Regions from separate parts of the Blautia difficilis genome, predicted to be linked through region 2. Evidence: riboswitches for the same ligand, from Rfam matches in the RefSeq annotation. Region 2 holds a riboswitch; the other holds the start of a gene.

Region 1 (7,474 bases), on a different contig from region 2:
CGGTAAGTATCACAGGTACGTAGCAGTTCAGCATGAGTACCCTTACCTGCCAGAGTACCGTTATCAAGGACAAGGATCAGGTCTGCCTGCTGAATGCTGGAGGAACGCTGGGATACCAGAAATGTAGTTACCTTCCAGTCAAGTCTGTTGAGAGACTTACGCAGTGCTGCATCAGTGGCAAAGTCTAGGGCACTGGCACTGTCATCCAGAATCAGGATTTCAGGTTTTTTTACCAGGGCACGGGCAATGGTAAGTCGCTGTTTCTGACCGCCGGAAAGGTTCTTGCCGTTCTGTTCCAGCATAAAATCAAGCTGTCCCGGTTTCCCCTCTACCACCTCTTTTCCCTGTGCTGTGGCAAGTGCCTGCCACAGATCCTCGTCAGAGGCATCTTCCCGCCCCCATTTCAGATTGTCACGGATAGAGCCCTTGAAAAGAGCTGCCTTCTGGGGAACAACGCCGATTCTGGAGCGGAGATCACTTCTGGTGTAATTCTCAATATTCTGACCGTCCAGCAGAACAGTTCCTTTGCTGGCATCATAGAATCTGGAGATCAGATTTACCAGAGTGGTTTTTCCACTTCCTGTACCACCGATGATACCTACTGTCTGGCCTTTCTTTACTGAAAAACTGATGTGGGAAAGGCTGGGGGCACCAGCACCGCTGTACTCAAAGGTTACGTCATTGAATGCGATGGAAGTTTCAGAAAGTGATGCATCAGCAGTTGCTGTTGCAAGGTCCTTCGATGTCTGAGCAGAATATGTGGAGAAAGACGGGTAGTTCATAGTAGATTTCACTTTCAGGATATCTGCCACACGTCCTGCACATGCTGCGGATTTGTTCAGAGTGATGATCAGGGAGGCAAGCTTGATCAGCTCCACGATCATCTGAGCCATGTAGTTATAAAGGGCAACCACCTGTCCCTGCTGCATACCGCCCAGATTTACTTCTACTCCTGCTTTCTGGATCAGGATGACAGTGGCAATATTGATCAGTACGTAAGTGACCGGATTTAACAAAGCGGAAAGCTTTCCTACAAAGAGATTTAACTTTGTCAGCTCCTGATTGCGGGTATCAAATTCTGCAACTGCCTCTTTTTCACGGCAGAATGCACGAATAACGCGGACACCTGTAAGGTTTTCTCTGGTCAGTCCGGTTACTGTGTCCAGTTTTCCCTGTACCTTTTTAAACAGAGGAATACTGAGAAACATAATGACAAAGACAACCAGAAACAGAAAGGGGATCGCAACAGCAAAAACCAGGGCACATTTAAAGTCAATGGTAAATGCCATGACCATGGACCCAAGTACGATAAACGGACTTCGAAGAAGAAGACGAAGCCCCATGTTCAGTCCGTTCTGGATCTGATTGACATCGTCGGTAAGTCTTGTGATCAGGGTGTCTGTTCCCAGGGTATCCAGCTCTGTAAAGGACAGACGCTGTACATGGTCATAAACTGCCTGTCTTAATTCTGTGGCAAAGCCCACGCTGGCTTTAGCGGCAAAGAACTGAGCTGTGATGGTACTGGCAAGACCAAGAGCCGCCATTAGTATAAGAATAGAAAATCTCTGGACAATGTATCCGTTGTTGTGGTTTGCAATACCTACATCTATGATCTGTGCAATGACGATAGGTACGATCAGGTCAAATACAACCTCCAGAAATTTAAAAAATGGCGCCAGGATGCTTTCTTTTTTGTAGTTTTTTAAATAAACTGCCAATGAACGCATTTTAAAAATTCCTTCCTTTCGTAAAAATCTTTCCTATATTATTTCTGCCTTTTTTGAAAAATAATACATTCAAAAGTGTATCATTTAAGACTTTTTTGTCAAGAAAAATGTACAAAAACAGGTGAACTTTGGAGAAAATTCAGCTTGACTTGAAAAAAAGGTATTACTAAAATATTACGTAGCGCTATTTGTGCGCCAACAACTGATAAATTATCATCACCATAATGAGGAAGAAGATTATGCAGATTATTGAGACATTTGGTCATTATGTTGAAAATTTGACTAACACAAAGCCAGACTCAGCCCGCTGGCTGCTAAAAACCGGCTGGGAAGCACAGAATCTGAAGTTCCGTTATATGCAGGACAAGAGACTGATGCCTGCAGACAGGCATCTTGCAAATCTGATGATGGATACCATGCTGCGTCCCCTTCAGAAACCGGAAGATTCTGTTATTGTAAGTATTTTTACTCCCTGCGAAATGATGCAGGAGGTGGGATTACATCCCTATAATGTAGAGGGATTTTCCTGCTATCTTTCTGCAAGCAAAGCGGAGAGAGCATTTTTACAGCAGGCGGAGAATCAGGGAATTGCAGAGACATTGTGCAGTTATCATAAGACATTTCTGGGTGCAGCGCAGAAAGGACTTCTGCCAAAGCCCAAATGTATTGTTTATACCAACCTGACCTGCGATGCCAACCTGCTTACATTCCGTACCCTGGCAGATTTCTACCAGGTACCTGTATTTGCCATTGATGTACCATGGAATCAGACGGAAGAAAATGTACAGTATGTGGCAGACCAGTTAAAGGATTTAAAAGTATTTCTGGAAAAAAATACAGGAAAAACAATCTCTGAGGACAGATTAAAGGAACGTCTTGCCCGCAGTAAGCGGACTCTGGAGAATTACAAAAAATATCAGCAGATGCGTGCAGACAGATATGTGCCCTCTGATCTGGTCACACCGTTATATGCAGGAATGACCAACAATATCCTTCTTGGAACAGCAGAAGAAGAGAAGTATACACAGATGCTTCTTGAAGATATTAAGAAAGCACCGGCAGCGAAAGGGAAACACATTTACTGGATGCATACCATTCCGTTCTGGTCGGATGCAGTGCGCCAGGAGCTTTGCTTCAGTGAGAAAGCCCAGATTGTGGGATGTGAACTTGCAGAAACCTGTGAGCCGGACTTTGATCCTGAGAACCCCTTTGAAGCAATGGCAGAAAGAATGGTATATCATTCACTGAACGGAAGTGCCCTTAGAAGGATTGAAGCCGGTATCCGCCATGCGAAACAGGCAGGAGCAGACGGTGCTGTGTGGTTTGGACATTGGGGATGCAAACACACCCTTGGTGCGGCACAGCTTGCAAAGAAGAAGTTCGAGGAAGCCGGACTGCCCCTTTTGATCCTGGACGGTGACGGGTGTGATCGAAGCCATGGAGGAGAAGGACAGACTTCCACCAGGCTGGGAGCTTTTCTGGAAATGCTGGGAGGTGCTGAGAATGAATAAAACTTATTATGTCTGTAAATATACTCCAATTGAGCTTCTGGAATCTCTTGGCGGGGAATGTGAGAACTTTAACCATATGCCGGATGGCTTTGACCTGGCTGATCAGGTTTCACATCCCAATATCTGTGGTTTTGGGAAAACACTTCTGGAAGGGGTCATGGAGGGAAAAATTAAGGAACTTGTTCTGGTGAGCTGCTGTGATACCATCCGAAGTGTGTATGACATTTTGCTGGAAAGCGGTAAACTGGATTTCCTTTATATCCTGGATGTGCTTCACTGTGACAGTACTTGTAGCAGAGAGCGTATGGCTGTACAGTTAAAAGGGCTGGCCAAGGCTTATGCACAGTACAAAGGCACAGAGTTTGATGCCGGAAAATTCCGGGCTGCTTTCCATGCACAGGAGAAAGTCACAAAGCCTCATATTGCAGTGCTTGGGGCCAGAATGGGGCAGGAGCTGTTTGAAATGACCAGTAAAGCTATGCCCCTTCCCGTAGAGAATGATACCTGTGTGCATAACCGCTCTGTGGGAAATATACTTCCACCGGAGGGTGCTTCTTTTGATGAACTGATGGACTGGTATGCATGTGAGATCCTGGGGCAGATTCCATGTATGCGTATGATGGACCCCACAGGCCGTAAGAAGCTTTATAATGATCCGTCTGTTGCAGGAATTATTTATCATACAGTGAAGTTCTGTGATTTTTACAGCTTCGAATATGCTGAGATTAAGAACCATACAGATGTACCTCTTTTAAAGATTGAATCAGATTATACTATTCAGAGCAGTGGTCAGCTTCTTACCAGGCTGGAAGCTTTTGCAGAGAGTATTCAGCCTGAAACACTGGAGCAGACCATAGAGGTCGACACAAAAGGAGAGAGAAAAATGGGAAAAGGCTATTTCGCAGGGATTGACAGTGGTTCTACCAGTACAGATGTGGTGATTTTAAATAAAAATCATGAGATTGTAACCAGTATTATCCTGCCTACAGGAGCAGGGGCTGCCATCGGAGCAGACCGTGCCCTGGCAGAAGCATTGAAGGAGGCCGGATTGCAGAGAGAAGATATTGATGCGCTGGTTACTACCGGATACGGACGTACAGCTATTAAAAATGGTGATAAGAGTATCACAGAGATCACCTGTCATGCAAGAGGTGCGCATTTCCTGAATCCGGAAGTCCGTACTGTTATTGATATTGGCGGACAGGACAGCAAGGTGATCCGACTGGATGAGAACGGTGCAGTTGCAAACTTTGTTATGAATGACAAATGTGCGGCAGGAACCGGACGATTTCTGGAAATGATGGCACGTACCATGGAAATGAATCTGGATCAGATGAGCGAATGTGGGCTGGAATTCAAAGAAGATATTACAATTTCCAGTATGTGTACAGTATTTGCAGAATCAGAAGTTGTTTCCCTGATCGCCCAGAACAAAGCAACAGATGACATTGTCCATGGTCTGAATAAGGCGGTTGCTGTAAAAACCGCAGCTCTTACCAGACGTGTGGGCGGTGAGGAGAAATATATGATGACCGGTGGTGTTTCTAAGAATAAGGGCCTGGTAAAGACACTGGAAGAGAAGCTTGGAACAAAGCTGGTGATCAGTGACAAGGCACAGCTATGCGGTGCACTTGGCGCAGCACTGTTTGCGGCTGATATGGCTGATGTATAAAAATTATTTAAATATCCAGGGATTTTACAAGGTGGAAATCTCTGGAATTTTTGTTACTGTTCACTCCGTTCTCAGTAACACGCTTCGCGATGCACAGAATTTATGCTATTCGCATAAATTCGCGCGGTATGTCTCGGGATTTTGGCATTTTCATGCCAAAACACCTCGCGGGATAGTGACGTGTGAACAGTAACGAATTTTTATACTTTTTTTATAAAAGTTTAATTTTCTATTGACGAGTTCAAATTTAAGAGCTATAGTATACCACAGTAACAGCAAATTAACGAGGTGAAGTTTGCAGGAAAGAGGAAGCCACACAAAAGGCTATACCCGCCGAAGGAGTAAAACTCTCAGGTTCCCTGGATGCAGGGAAAAACTGCAAATGGATCGTTTCTCTGGAGACACCCGTTAGATCGGGGGCCGAAGGTGCAAATAACATGGAATGTGGATAACTTCCCACAACTGGTTATCTGATCCGTGTTTTGAATCTCTCAGGCAAAAGGACAGAGGATGCTTTATCATCCCTGCTGATTCATTTTAAATATATGAACAGTATTTTCTGAACTTCTGATTTTTGAAACGGTCTGTTATTACTTTGTTTCCCAGCTGTACAATATATTACACTTTTTAAAAGAAAAAGGAGATTTATTATTATGTGGGAAGCGATCAATTCTTTTTTGACAACAGTAGACGATCTGGTCTGGGGCGTGCCCCTTATGGTCCTGATCATGGCAGGTGGTATCCTGTTAACTGCCAGACTCGGACTTCTTCAGATACGAAGACTCCCCCTTGCATTAAAATGGATGTTTAAAAACGAAGAAGAAGGCGATGGTGAGATTTCCAGCTTCGCAGCTTTATGTACAGCACTGAGCGCTACAATCGGAACCGGCAATATCGTCGGTGTTGCAACTGCTGTCTGCGCCGGTGGTCCCGGAGCTTTATTCTGGATGATTCTTGCAGCATTCTTCGGAATGGCAACAAAATTCTCCGAAGGTCTTCTTGCAGTAAAATACCGTGTGGTAGCAGAAGACGGTCACAGCCTTGGCGGTCCTTTCTATTATATTGAGAAAGGAATGGGAACAAAATGGAAATGGCTTGCAAAGATCTTTGCATTCTTTGGTGTATGTGTAGGTCTTTTCGGAATCGGTACATTCAGCCAGGTAAATGGTATTTCCAGTGCAGTTCAGAACTTCTTTGATCCGAACAAATCAAACTGCGTAAATATTCCGTTCCTTGGAGAGTATTCCTGGGCAGTTGTAATTTCTTCCCTGATTCTTGCAGCCTGTGTTGCAGCAATCCTCATCGGAGGTCTGAAACGAATTGCAACAGTCAGCCAGATTATTGTACCGTTTATGGCGGTGATTTATCTGATCTTCAGTGTTGCGCTGATTCTTTTAAACATTACAGAGATTCCGGCAGCAATCGTTACAGTTGTGAAGGGAGCCTTTAATCCGTCAGCAGTGACAGGCGGTGTGGTAGGAACAATGATCGTATCCATGCAGAAAGGTGTGGCTCGTGGTATCTTCTCAAACGAAGCAGGTCTTGGTAGCGCACCTATTGCAGCAGCAGCAGCTCAGACAAAAGAGCCTGTACGTCAGGGCCTTGTAAGTATGACTGGTACATTTATTGATACGATCGTGATCTGTACAATGACAGGTCTTTCCATCGTACTGACAGGTGCATGGCAGGTAGAAGGTCTGGAAGGTGTTCAGGTAACTACTTATGCATTCCAGCACGGACTTCCGATCCCTGGACAGATTTCAGCATTTGTATTAATGATCTGTCTGGTATTCTTTGCATTTACTACGATTCTTGGATGGGATTATTACAGTGAAAGATGTCTGGAATATCTGACAAACGGACATAAGAAAACAATCCTTACATACCGTTGGCTTTACATTCTGGCAGTGTTTATTGGACCGTATATGACAGTAAGTGCTGTATGGACGATCGCAGATATCTTCAACGGACTGATGGCGATTCCGAATATGATCGCATTGTTCGCATTAAGCGGAGTGATTGTAAAAGAAACAAAAACATTTTTTGCAGCAGAAAAGCATAAAATGTAAGAAATCAAAAGTAATAAAAGAACAGAAAACAGTAAATCCTCTGATTATGGAATTTATAGCAATCCTGATCAGAGGATTTTTTTGCTTGCGTTTGCTTGATTATGACTTTATTTTGTGCAAAGTTAACCAAAATCAGTCATTATTTTTATGAATTAGTTTGATTGATTTTGAACGAATATGACATTATACTAAGACTGTAAACAAAAAACAGTCACAAACACGCAGAAAAGACATGACAATATGTACTCTTGGAATCTTTTTGGGCAAGTGCAATAAAGAGTTCGAAAGTATATCAATATAAAACGGGAGGGAAAGAAGAGATGATTTACACAGTAACTTTTAATCCATCTCTGGACTACATCGTTTCAGTAGATGATTTTAAACTGGGACTGACAAACAGAACAAGTTCAGAACTGATGCTTCCGGGGGGAAAGGGAATTAATGTTTCCACAGTCCTTATGAATCTTGGGATTGAGAACACTGCACTTGGATTTA
Region 2 (7,474 bases):
GTTGAGTGACTTTTTTGATATTTTAGGAAGAATCGCATTTCCAATATTCATCTTCCTTCTCGTGGAAGGCTATTTCCACACAAAAAATAAATGGAAGTATTTAATTACACTTCTTGTATTTGGAGTAATATCAGAAATTCCTTTTGATATGTGTACAACAGCTACATTTTTTGAAGCCAACTGGAACAATATTATGTTTACGTTAGCCTTGGTGCTTGCCATGATCTGGCTGATTGATGTACTCAAGGAAAAGATGGCAGCATTGCCGAAAGCTTTATGGTATTTCGTATCATTTCTCATTGTGACAGTATTGTGCTTTGCTGCAATGAATCTGGGATTAGATTATGAACACCATGCGGTGCTGATTGGATATTTCTATTATATTTTTCATGACCGACAGGCACTTGCGATTCCATTTTCCTATCTTTCCATGTTCAAAGAACCATGGGCTTTGCTTGGATTTGGCCTGACACTTACTTATAATGGAGAACGTGGAAAACAGAATAAGTGGTTTAATTATCTTTTTTATCCAGTACATTTGCTGATTTTAGGAATTATAAGAATGTGTCTTAAGATTTGAATATGAAATTTTAAAAAGGACTTTTCTTTTAAAATGAACGAAAAGTCCTCTTTTTGCGTAGATGACTGTTATTTCACAGCCCCATTTATATATCATTCTACATTTTTGGTTGCAACAATATCCACACCGGTATCCGCCACATTTTTAAGAATGATATCTCCAATATGAACAGGTGCCGGGACTTGAATGCCTTTCAGGGCTCTTACACATTCAAAGATCTTATCTTTAGGAATATCCTCTTTTGTTTTTACTGATACCATAGGAATGCTGCCCCCTGATACACGTACAGTAGAGGTCACGATCCTTGTAGGGTCAGTCACTTCTTTTCTGGCATATACATCACCGCGCTTACAGGTATTTCCAGTGACACTTACCACCTCTTTGCCATTCATCACAACAGTAAGAGGACAGCCCATGGGACAGCCGATACATGTCAGTTTTCTCTCTTCCATAGTTTACGCCTCCTCAATCTTAACTGTGATGGTCTGAAGATCAGGATATTTCAGAAGCTGCTCTTTTGTCAGCTTAATCTCTTCCATTTCTCCTGGTGCAACAACCGGACGTTTTTTGTGGATCACTCTTTCTTCATCAAAATATGCACTGATGTAGCAGTTTGTATAAACACCGCCCACACGGAAGCGCACGGTCAGATTCTCATCCATACGGTCTGTATGGATGGTTCCCGGAACTGTGTATCTGACACCTTCAACCGGATTTATCCTGATCTCTTTTCCCTCTGAGCTTCTTTCATTTCCCAGTTTCACATATTCAGCAGCATTTCTTCCGGCAGTTCCGGCTTCTTCAGATACAAAGTCAACCAGGTCATGTACGTGCAATACATTTCCACATGCAAATACACCTTCAATATTTGTCTCAAGGCTTTCGTTTACTTTAGGTCCTGATGTTACAGGATTCATATCCACACCCATACCTCTTGAGAGCTCATTTTCCGGAATTAAACCTACGGAAAGGAGAAGAGTATCACAGTTGTATTCTTCCTCAGTTCCGGGGATTGGCTTTCCGTGATCGTCTACCTGTGCCAGTGTAACACCTTCCAGCCGTTCTTTTCCCTTAATATCAACAACTGTATGGTTGAGCTTCAGCGGGATTCCGTAATCATACAGGCACTGAACAATATTTCGTTTCAGTCCGCCGGAATAAGGCATCAATTCTGCAACTACTTTAACCTTTGCACCTTCCAGTGTCATTCGTCTTGCCATGATCAGACCAATATCTCCGGAACCAAGGATCACAACTTCTCTTCCCGGCATATAGCCTTCAATATTTACCAGTCTCTGTGCTGTACCTGCTGAGAAAATACCTGCAGGGCGATAGCCCGGGATATTCAGTGCTCCTCTGGAACGTTCGCGGCATCCCATTGCCAGAACAACTGCTTTTGCCTGGATCTCAAAAAGTCCTTCTTCACGGTTCATTGCAGTGACTATCTTCTGAGAGCTGATATCCATGACCATTGTGTTTAATTTATATTCAATGTCCAGTTCTTTCACCTGTCCAATAAAACGTTCTGCATATTCCGGTCCGGTCAGTTCTTCTTTGAATGTATGAAGTCCGAATCCATTATGGATACACTGATTCAGAATCCCGCCAAGCTCCCGGTCTCTTTCAAGGATCAGGATACTGTCAACGCCGCTTTTCTTCGCAGAGATCGCAGCTGCAAGTCCTGCCGGTCCTCCTCCGATGATAACAATATCATAAGCTTTCATGATTCAATGCCTCCCTTTTATAACGAATCCTTATTATTATCTGTGACAATTCTGGAATTTCCACCGGATTTCGTAATATCAAACATGCTCACATGTCGTTCTCTTGCCAGGATCTCCATTGTTCTCGGGGAACAGAAGCCATCCTGGCAGCGTCCCATACCGGCTCTTGTTCTGCGTTTTACTCCATCCAGTGATTTTGCTCCCAGAGGTCTGTTAATGGCATCCATGATCTCACCTTCTGTTACCATCTCGCAACGGCAGATAATATTTCCATACTCTGGTTTTTCTCTGATCAGTGCGATTCTTTCTTCCTTGCTAAGGGTATTGGGATCAAGAATCCTTTTTCTTGTTGCGATGAAATCTTCCTTTTCTTCCAGGTTCATTTTTTCCTTCAGGATCTGTGCAATCATTTCCCCGATGGCCGGTGCACTGGTAAGTCCCGGTGATTCGATACCTGCACAGTCGATGAAACCTTTTGCATCTTCCACTTCACCAATCAGAAACTCATTTCCGTCCTCATGTGCACGAAGTCCGGCAAATGAAGTGATAACCTGACGGAGCGGAATATTTTTTACATTCATTTCTGCTTTAGCGATCACCTGGTCCAGACCTTCTCTGGTGGTGTTGGTTCCCTCTTTATCATCAATATCAATTGCGGTTGGACCAAGGAGCAGATTTCCGTGGACTGTGGGTGCCACCAGAATACCTTTTCCGTATTTTCCCGGAAGTGCGAAGATAGTTTTACTTACATGGTTTCCTGCGCTCTTATCAAGCAGACAGTAATCTCCACGCCGGGGTGTGATATGGATCTTCTCCTCACTTACCATATTATGGAATCTGTCTGCATAAACACCGGCTGCATTTACCACGTATCTTGTCTGGAAAACTCCATGATCTGTATGAACCTCCCAGCCCTTATCTATTGGTTTAAGATCCGTAACTTCTGTATCAAATTTAAATTCCACACCATTGGCATTTGCATTCTCTGCCATTGCCATATTCATACCAAAAGGACATACAATACCGGCTGTAGGTGCATAAAGCGCAGCGTAAGCCTGATCGGAAATATTCGGCTCCATTTCCTTCAGTTCCTCACGGTTAAGAATCCTTAACTCCTTAACTCCATTTGCAATGCCTCTGTTATACAGTGCCTGAAGATTTGGCATATCTTCTTCATGCAGACATACAACCAGAGAACCATTTTTCTTAAACGGAAAATCCAGATCCCGGGAAAGCTGTTCCATCATCTGATTTCCCCTGACATTCAGTTTTGCCTTCAGTGATCCTTCAGCAGCATCATAGCCGGCATGGACAAGAGCACTGTTTGCCTTGGAAGTGCCGCAACATACATCCTCTTCTTTTTCAATTACACAGGCTTTTATTTTGTATCGTGATAGCTCTCTTGCTGTTGCCGCACCTGAAACTCCGGCTCCGATAATTATTACATCATACATTCCCAGATCACTCCTTAATCACTAATCCTCTTTTGCCCATCCATAAGCGTATTTGACAGCCTTGTTCCAGCCCTTGATACGTTTTTCTCTTTCTTCATCAGAAATCTTCGGCTCAAACGTTTGATCAATTGCCCAGTTTTTAACAACATCTTCTTTACTTGTCCAGTATCCCACTGCCAGACCTGCAAGATAAGCAGCACCCATTGCTGTTGTCTCCACACATTGAGGACGGTTAACCGGTGCATTGATAATATCAGACTGTGTCTGCATCAGGAAATCATTTGCGCTTGCTCCTCCATCAACCTTAAGTGCTGCCAGATCAATCCCTGAGTCTGCTTTCATTGCTTCCAGTACATCATTTACCTGATAAGCAAGAGATTCCAGGGTTGCACGGATAATATGATATTTGTTAACTCCACGTGTGATTCCTACAATAGTTCCTCTTGCATACTGATCCCAGTGCGGTGCGCCAAGTCCGGTAAATGCAGGTACCACATAACATCCGTTTGTATCTTTTACTTTCTTTGCCATGTATTCTGAATCTGCTGCGGACTCAATAATACGAAGTTCATCTCTCAGCCACTGGATCGCAGCACCTGCTACAAAGATGGAGCCTTCCAGCGCATAATTTACTTTTCCGTCCAGTCCCCACGCAATGGTTGTTACCAGACCATTTTTTGAAAAGATTGGTTTCTCACCGGTATTCATAAGAAGAAAACAGCCTGTTCCATATGTATTTTTTGCTTCTCCTGCATTGAAACAGGTCTGTCCGAATAAAGCAGCCTGCTGATCTCCGGCAGCACCTGCAATTGGGATAGGTCCGCCAAGGTAAGATATATCTGCCTCTCCGTATACACAGCTTGAAGGTTTTGGTTCAGGCAGCATACATTTGGGGATATCCAGCTCTGCAAGGATCTCCTCATCCCATTCCAGTGTGTTGATGTTGAACAGCATCGTGCGGGAAGCATTAGAATAATCTGTTACATGAACTGCACCTTTTGTCAGTTTCCAGATCAGCCAGGTCTCAACTGTACCAAATAGTAATTCCCCTCTCTGCGCCCGTTCTCTCGCACCCGGCACATTGTCCAGGAGCCATTTTACCTTTGTTCCTGAGAAGTAGGCATCAATAACAAGACCTGTTTTTTCTCTGAATTTATCAATGAGTCCTTTTTCCTTCAGGCTGTCACAATATTCAGAAGTTCTGCGGCACTGCCACACGATGGCATGATAAATTGGTTCGCCAGTCTCTTTATCCCATACAATCGTAGTTTCTCTCTGATTCGTAATACCGATTGCTGCAATATCTTCAGCGGTTGCCCCGATCATATTCATTGCTTCAACAGCTACACCAAGCATACTTGCCCAAATCTCATCAGCATCATGTTCAACCCATCCTGGTTTTGGAAAATACTGTGTGAATTCCCTCTGTGCAACGCTGCACAATTCTCCCTTTTCATTAAACAGGATGCATCTGTTACTTGTTGTTCCTGCATCCAGAGCCATTACATATTTAGCCATTCTTTTTCCTCCCTTTCATGGTCTCCTTTATAATGATTGTATTATATAAGATAATTTCTAACAAATCCAGAATAACGCACATGTCAAAATTTATTCTTTTTTATAACATTATACTATTAATTTTGTCCAATATAAAGAAAATATGTTTCAAATTTTTAGTAATTTTTTAATAAAAGTCTATATTTTCTGTTGACGTTTTTGGTATTTTATGTTAGCATGAAGGCAATTCAAGATATCGAATGACGAAACTGGGAGAGACGCAAAATGCGCGCCGAAGGGGATGAAGAACTCTCAGGCAAATGGACCAGTTTCCGACGAACCTCTGGAAAGCAACATAAAGTTGCACCGAAGAAGCAACCGATCACAAAATTTCGGGTAATCTTTCAGGTTAAGATGACAGAGCGCAGAACAAGTATTTATTTGTTCTGCGCTTTTTTATGTATATGATAAGGAGGAATCACCTATGGAAAAAACAACACCGCTCTATGCCACCCATCAGGCACACGGAGGCAAGATTGTTCCTTTTGCAGGATATCTTCTTCCCGTCCAGTACCAGACTGGCGTGATTGCCGAACATATGGCAGTCCGGGAAGCCTGTGGTCTCTTTGATGTATCCCATATGGGAGAAATTCTTTGCGAAGGCCCCGGAGCATTGAAGCTGCTCAACCATCTGCTGACCAATGATTTCACAAATATGTATGACGGTCAGGCAAGATACAGCCTCATGTGCTATGAAAACGGCTGCTGCGTAGATGACCTGATCGTTTATAAGGTCCGGGATGAGCATTATTTTATCGTAGTGAACGCAGCCAACAGGGATAAAGATTTTGCATGGATGAAAACCCATGAGCAGGATGTGGAAGGAGCCACACTCACAGACATTTCCGATTCTGTTGCCCAGATTGCCGTACAAGGACCAAAAGCCCATGAGATCCTGGCAAAACTTCTTCCGGAAGACGAATTCCCGGTAAAATACTACAGCGCCTGTTTTGATCGCACTATCGGTGGTATGCACTGCATAGTCTCCAAAACCGGCTATACCGGATCTGCAGGATATGAACTTTATCTTGATGCCAAAGATGCAGCCAACATGTGGGAGCTTCTGCTGGAAACAGGAAAAGACGAAGGTCTGATCTGCTGTGGACTGGGAGCCAGAGACACACTTCGACTGGAAGCCGGCATGCCTCTGTATGGACATGAAATGGATGAGACAGTCACACCTCTGGAAAGCGGACTTGGCTTCTGCGTGAAATTTTCCAAAGAAGAGTTTATTGGAAAAGAAGCTCTGGAATCAAGCGAACCCACACGTATACGCGTAGGGCTGAAAATCACCGGACGCGGCATTGTAAGAGAACACATGCCAGTCTTCTCCGGCGATACCCAGGTGGGCATGACTACTTCCGGCACCCACGCACCTTACCTTGGATATCCTATTGCCATGGCACTGGTAGACAAAACATATGCCGCAGTCGGCACCAGACTTACCGCGGACGTACGCGGCCGGAAAGTAGAGATGGAAGTTGTCTCTCTTCCCTTCTATTCAAAAACCAAAAAATAATTTCAAATAAAATTACGGAGGATCTATTATGAATTATCCAGAAACATTACGTTATTCCAAATCACATGAATGGGTTAAAAACGAAGGAGAAATCACTGTGATCGGTCTTACCGACTTCGCGCAGAGTGAGCTTGGCGACCTGGTATTTGTTAATCTGCCGGAAGTTGATGATACGGTTACTGCCGGAGAAGCACTTGGCGATGTAGAATCTGTCAAAGCTGTATCAGACATTTTCTCCCCTGTATCCGGAACTGTCTGCGAGATCAATGAAGAGCTTCTGGACCACCCGGAACTGATCAACGAAGCACCTTATGACGCATGGCTCATCAAAGTAAAAGATGTCACTGATGAAGAAGAGCTGATCGGAGCTGCTGAATATGAAGCTCACTGTCAGGCTGAAAGCAACGGCTGATCTGTCAGATTTTAACTACAGGAGGTAACTGCCATGGGTTCTTACATACCAAGTACCAGAGAAGAACGTCTCTCTATGCTGGAATCCATCGGAATGCATTCTTTTGATGAATTGTATGCCGATATTCCCGAGGACCTTCGCTTAAAAGACGGACTGTCTTTACCATCCGGACTTTCCGAACTGGAAGTAGCCCGCAAGATTGAGGAAATCTCCGGGAAAAACACCCGT

The links. A riboswitch is a leader RNA that binds a small molecule or an ion and turns the genes downstream of it on or off. The one in region 2 is predicted to bind glycine.
Region 1: linked by a shared signal. The riboswitch ahead of H8Z82_RS04925 (alanine/glycine:cation symporter family protein) and the one ahead of gcvT (glycine cleavage system aminomethyltransferase GcvT) in region 2 are both predicted to bind glycine.

Annotation. Positions count from the first base shown of each region.
Region 1 is NZ_JACOQG010000005.1:62,821-70,294, forward strand. It holds gene H8Z82_RS04910 (ABC transporter ATP-binding protein) at 1-1,727, opposite strand, end outside; gene H8Z82_RS04915 (2-hydroxyacyl-CoA dehydratase subunit D) at 1,967-3,238, shown strand; gene H8Z82_RS04920 (acyl-CoA dehydratase activase) at 3,231-4,910, shown strand; glycine riboswitch at 5,296-5,427, shown strand; gene H8Z82_RS04925 (alanine/glycine:cation symporter family protein) at 5,564-6,979, shown strand; gene pfkB (1-phosphofructokinase) at 7,300-7,474, shown strand, end outside.
Region 2 is NZ_JACOQG010000004.1:109,427-116,900, forward strand. It holds gene H8Z82_RS04340 (TraX family protein) at 1-580, shown strand, start outside; gene H8Z82_RS04345 (DUF1667 domain-containing protein) at 673-1,032, opposite strand; gene H8Z82_RS04350 (NAD(P)/FAD-dependent oxidoreductase) at 1,036-2,304, opposite strand; gene H8Z82_RS04355 (NAD(P)/FAD-dependent oxidoreductase) at 2,322-3,758, opposite strand; gene glpK (glycerol kinase GlpK) at 3,780-5,276, opposite strand; glycine riboswitch at 5,516-5,593, shown strand; gene gcvT (glycine cleavage system aminomethyltransferase GcvT) at 5,740-6,834, shown strand; gene gcvH (glycine cleavage system protein GcvH) at 6,863-7,246, shown strand; gene gcvPA (aminomethyl-transferring glycine dehydrogenase subunit GcvPA) at 7,280-7,474, shown strand, end outside.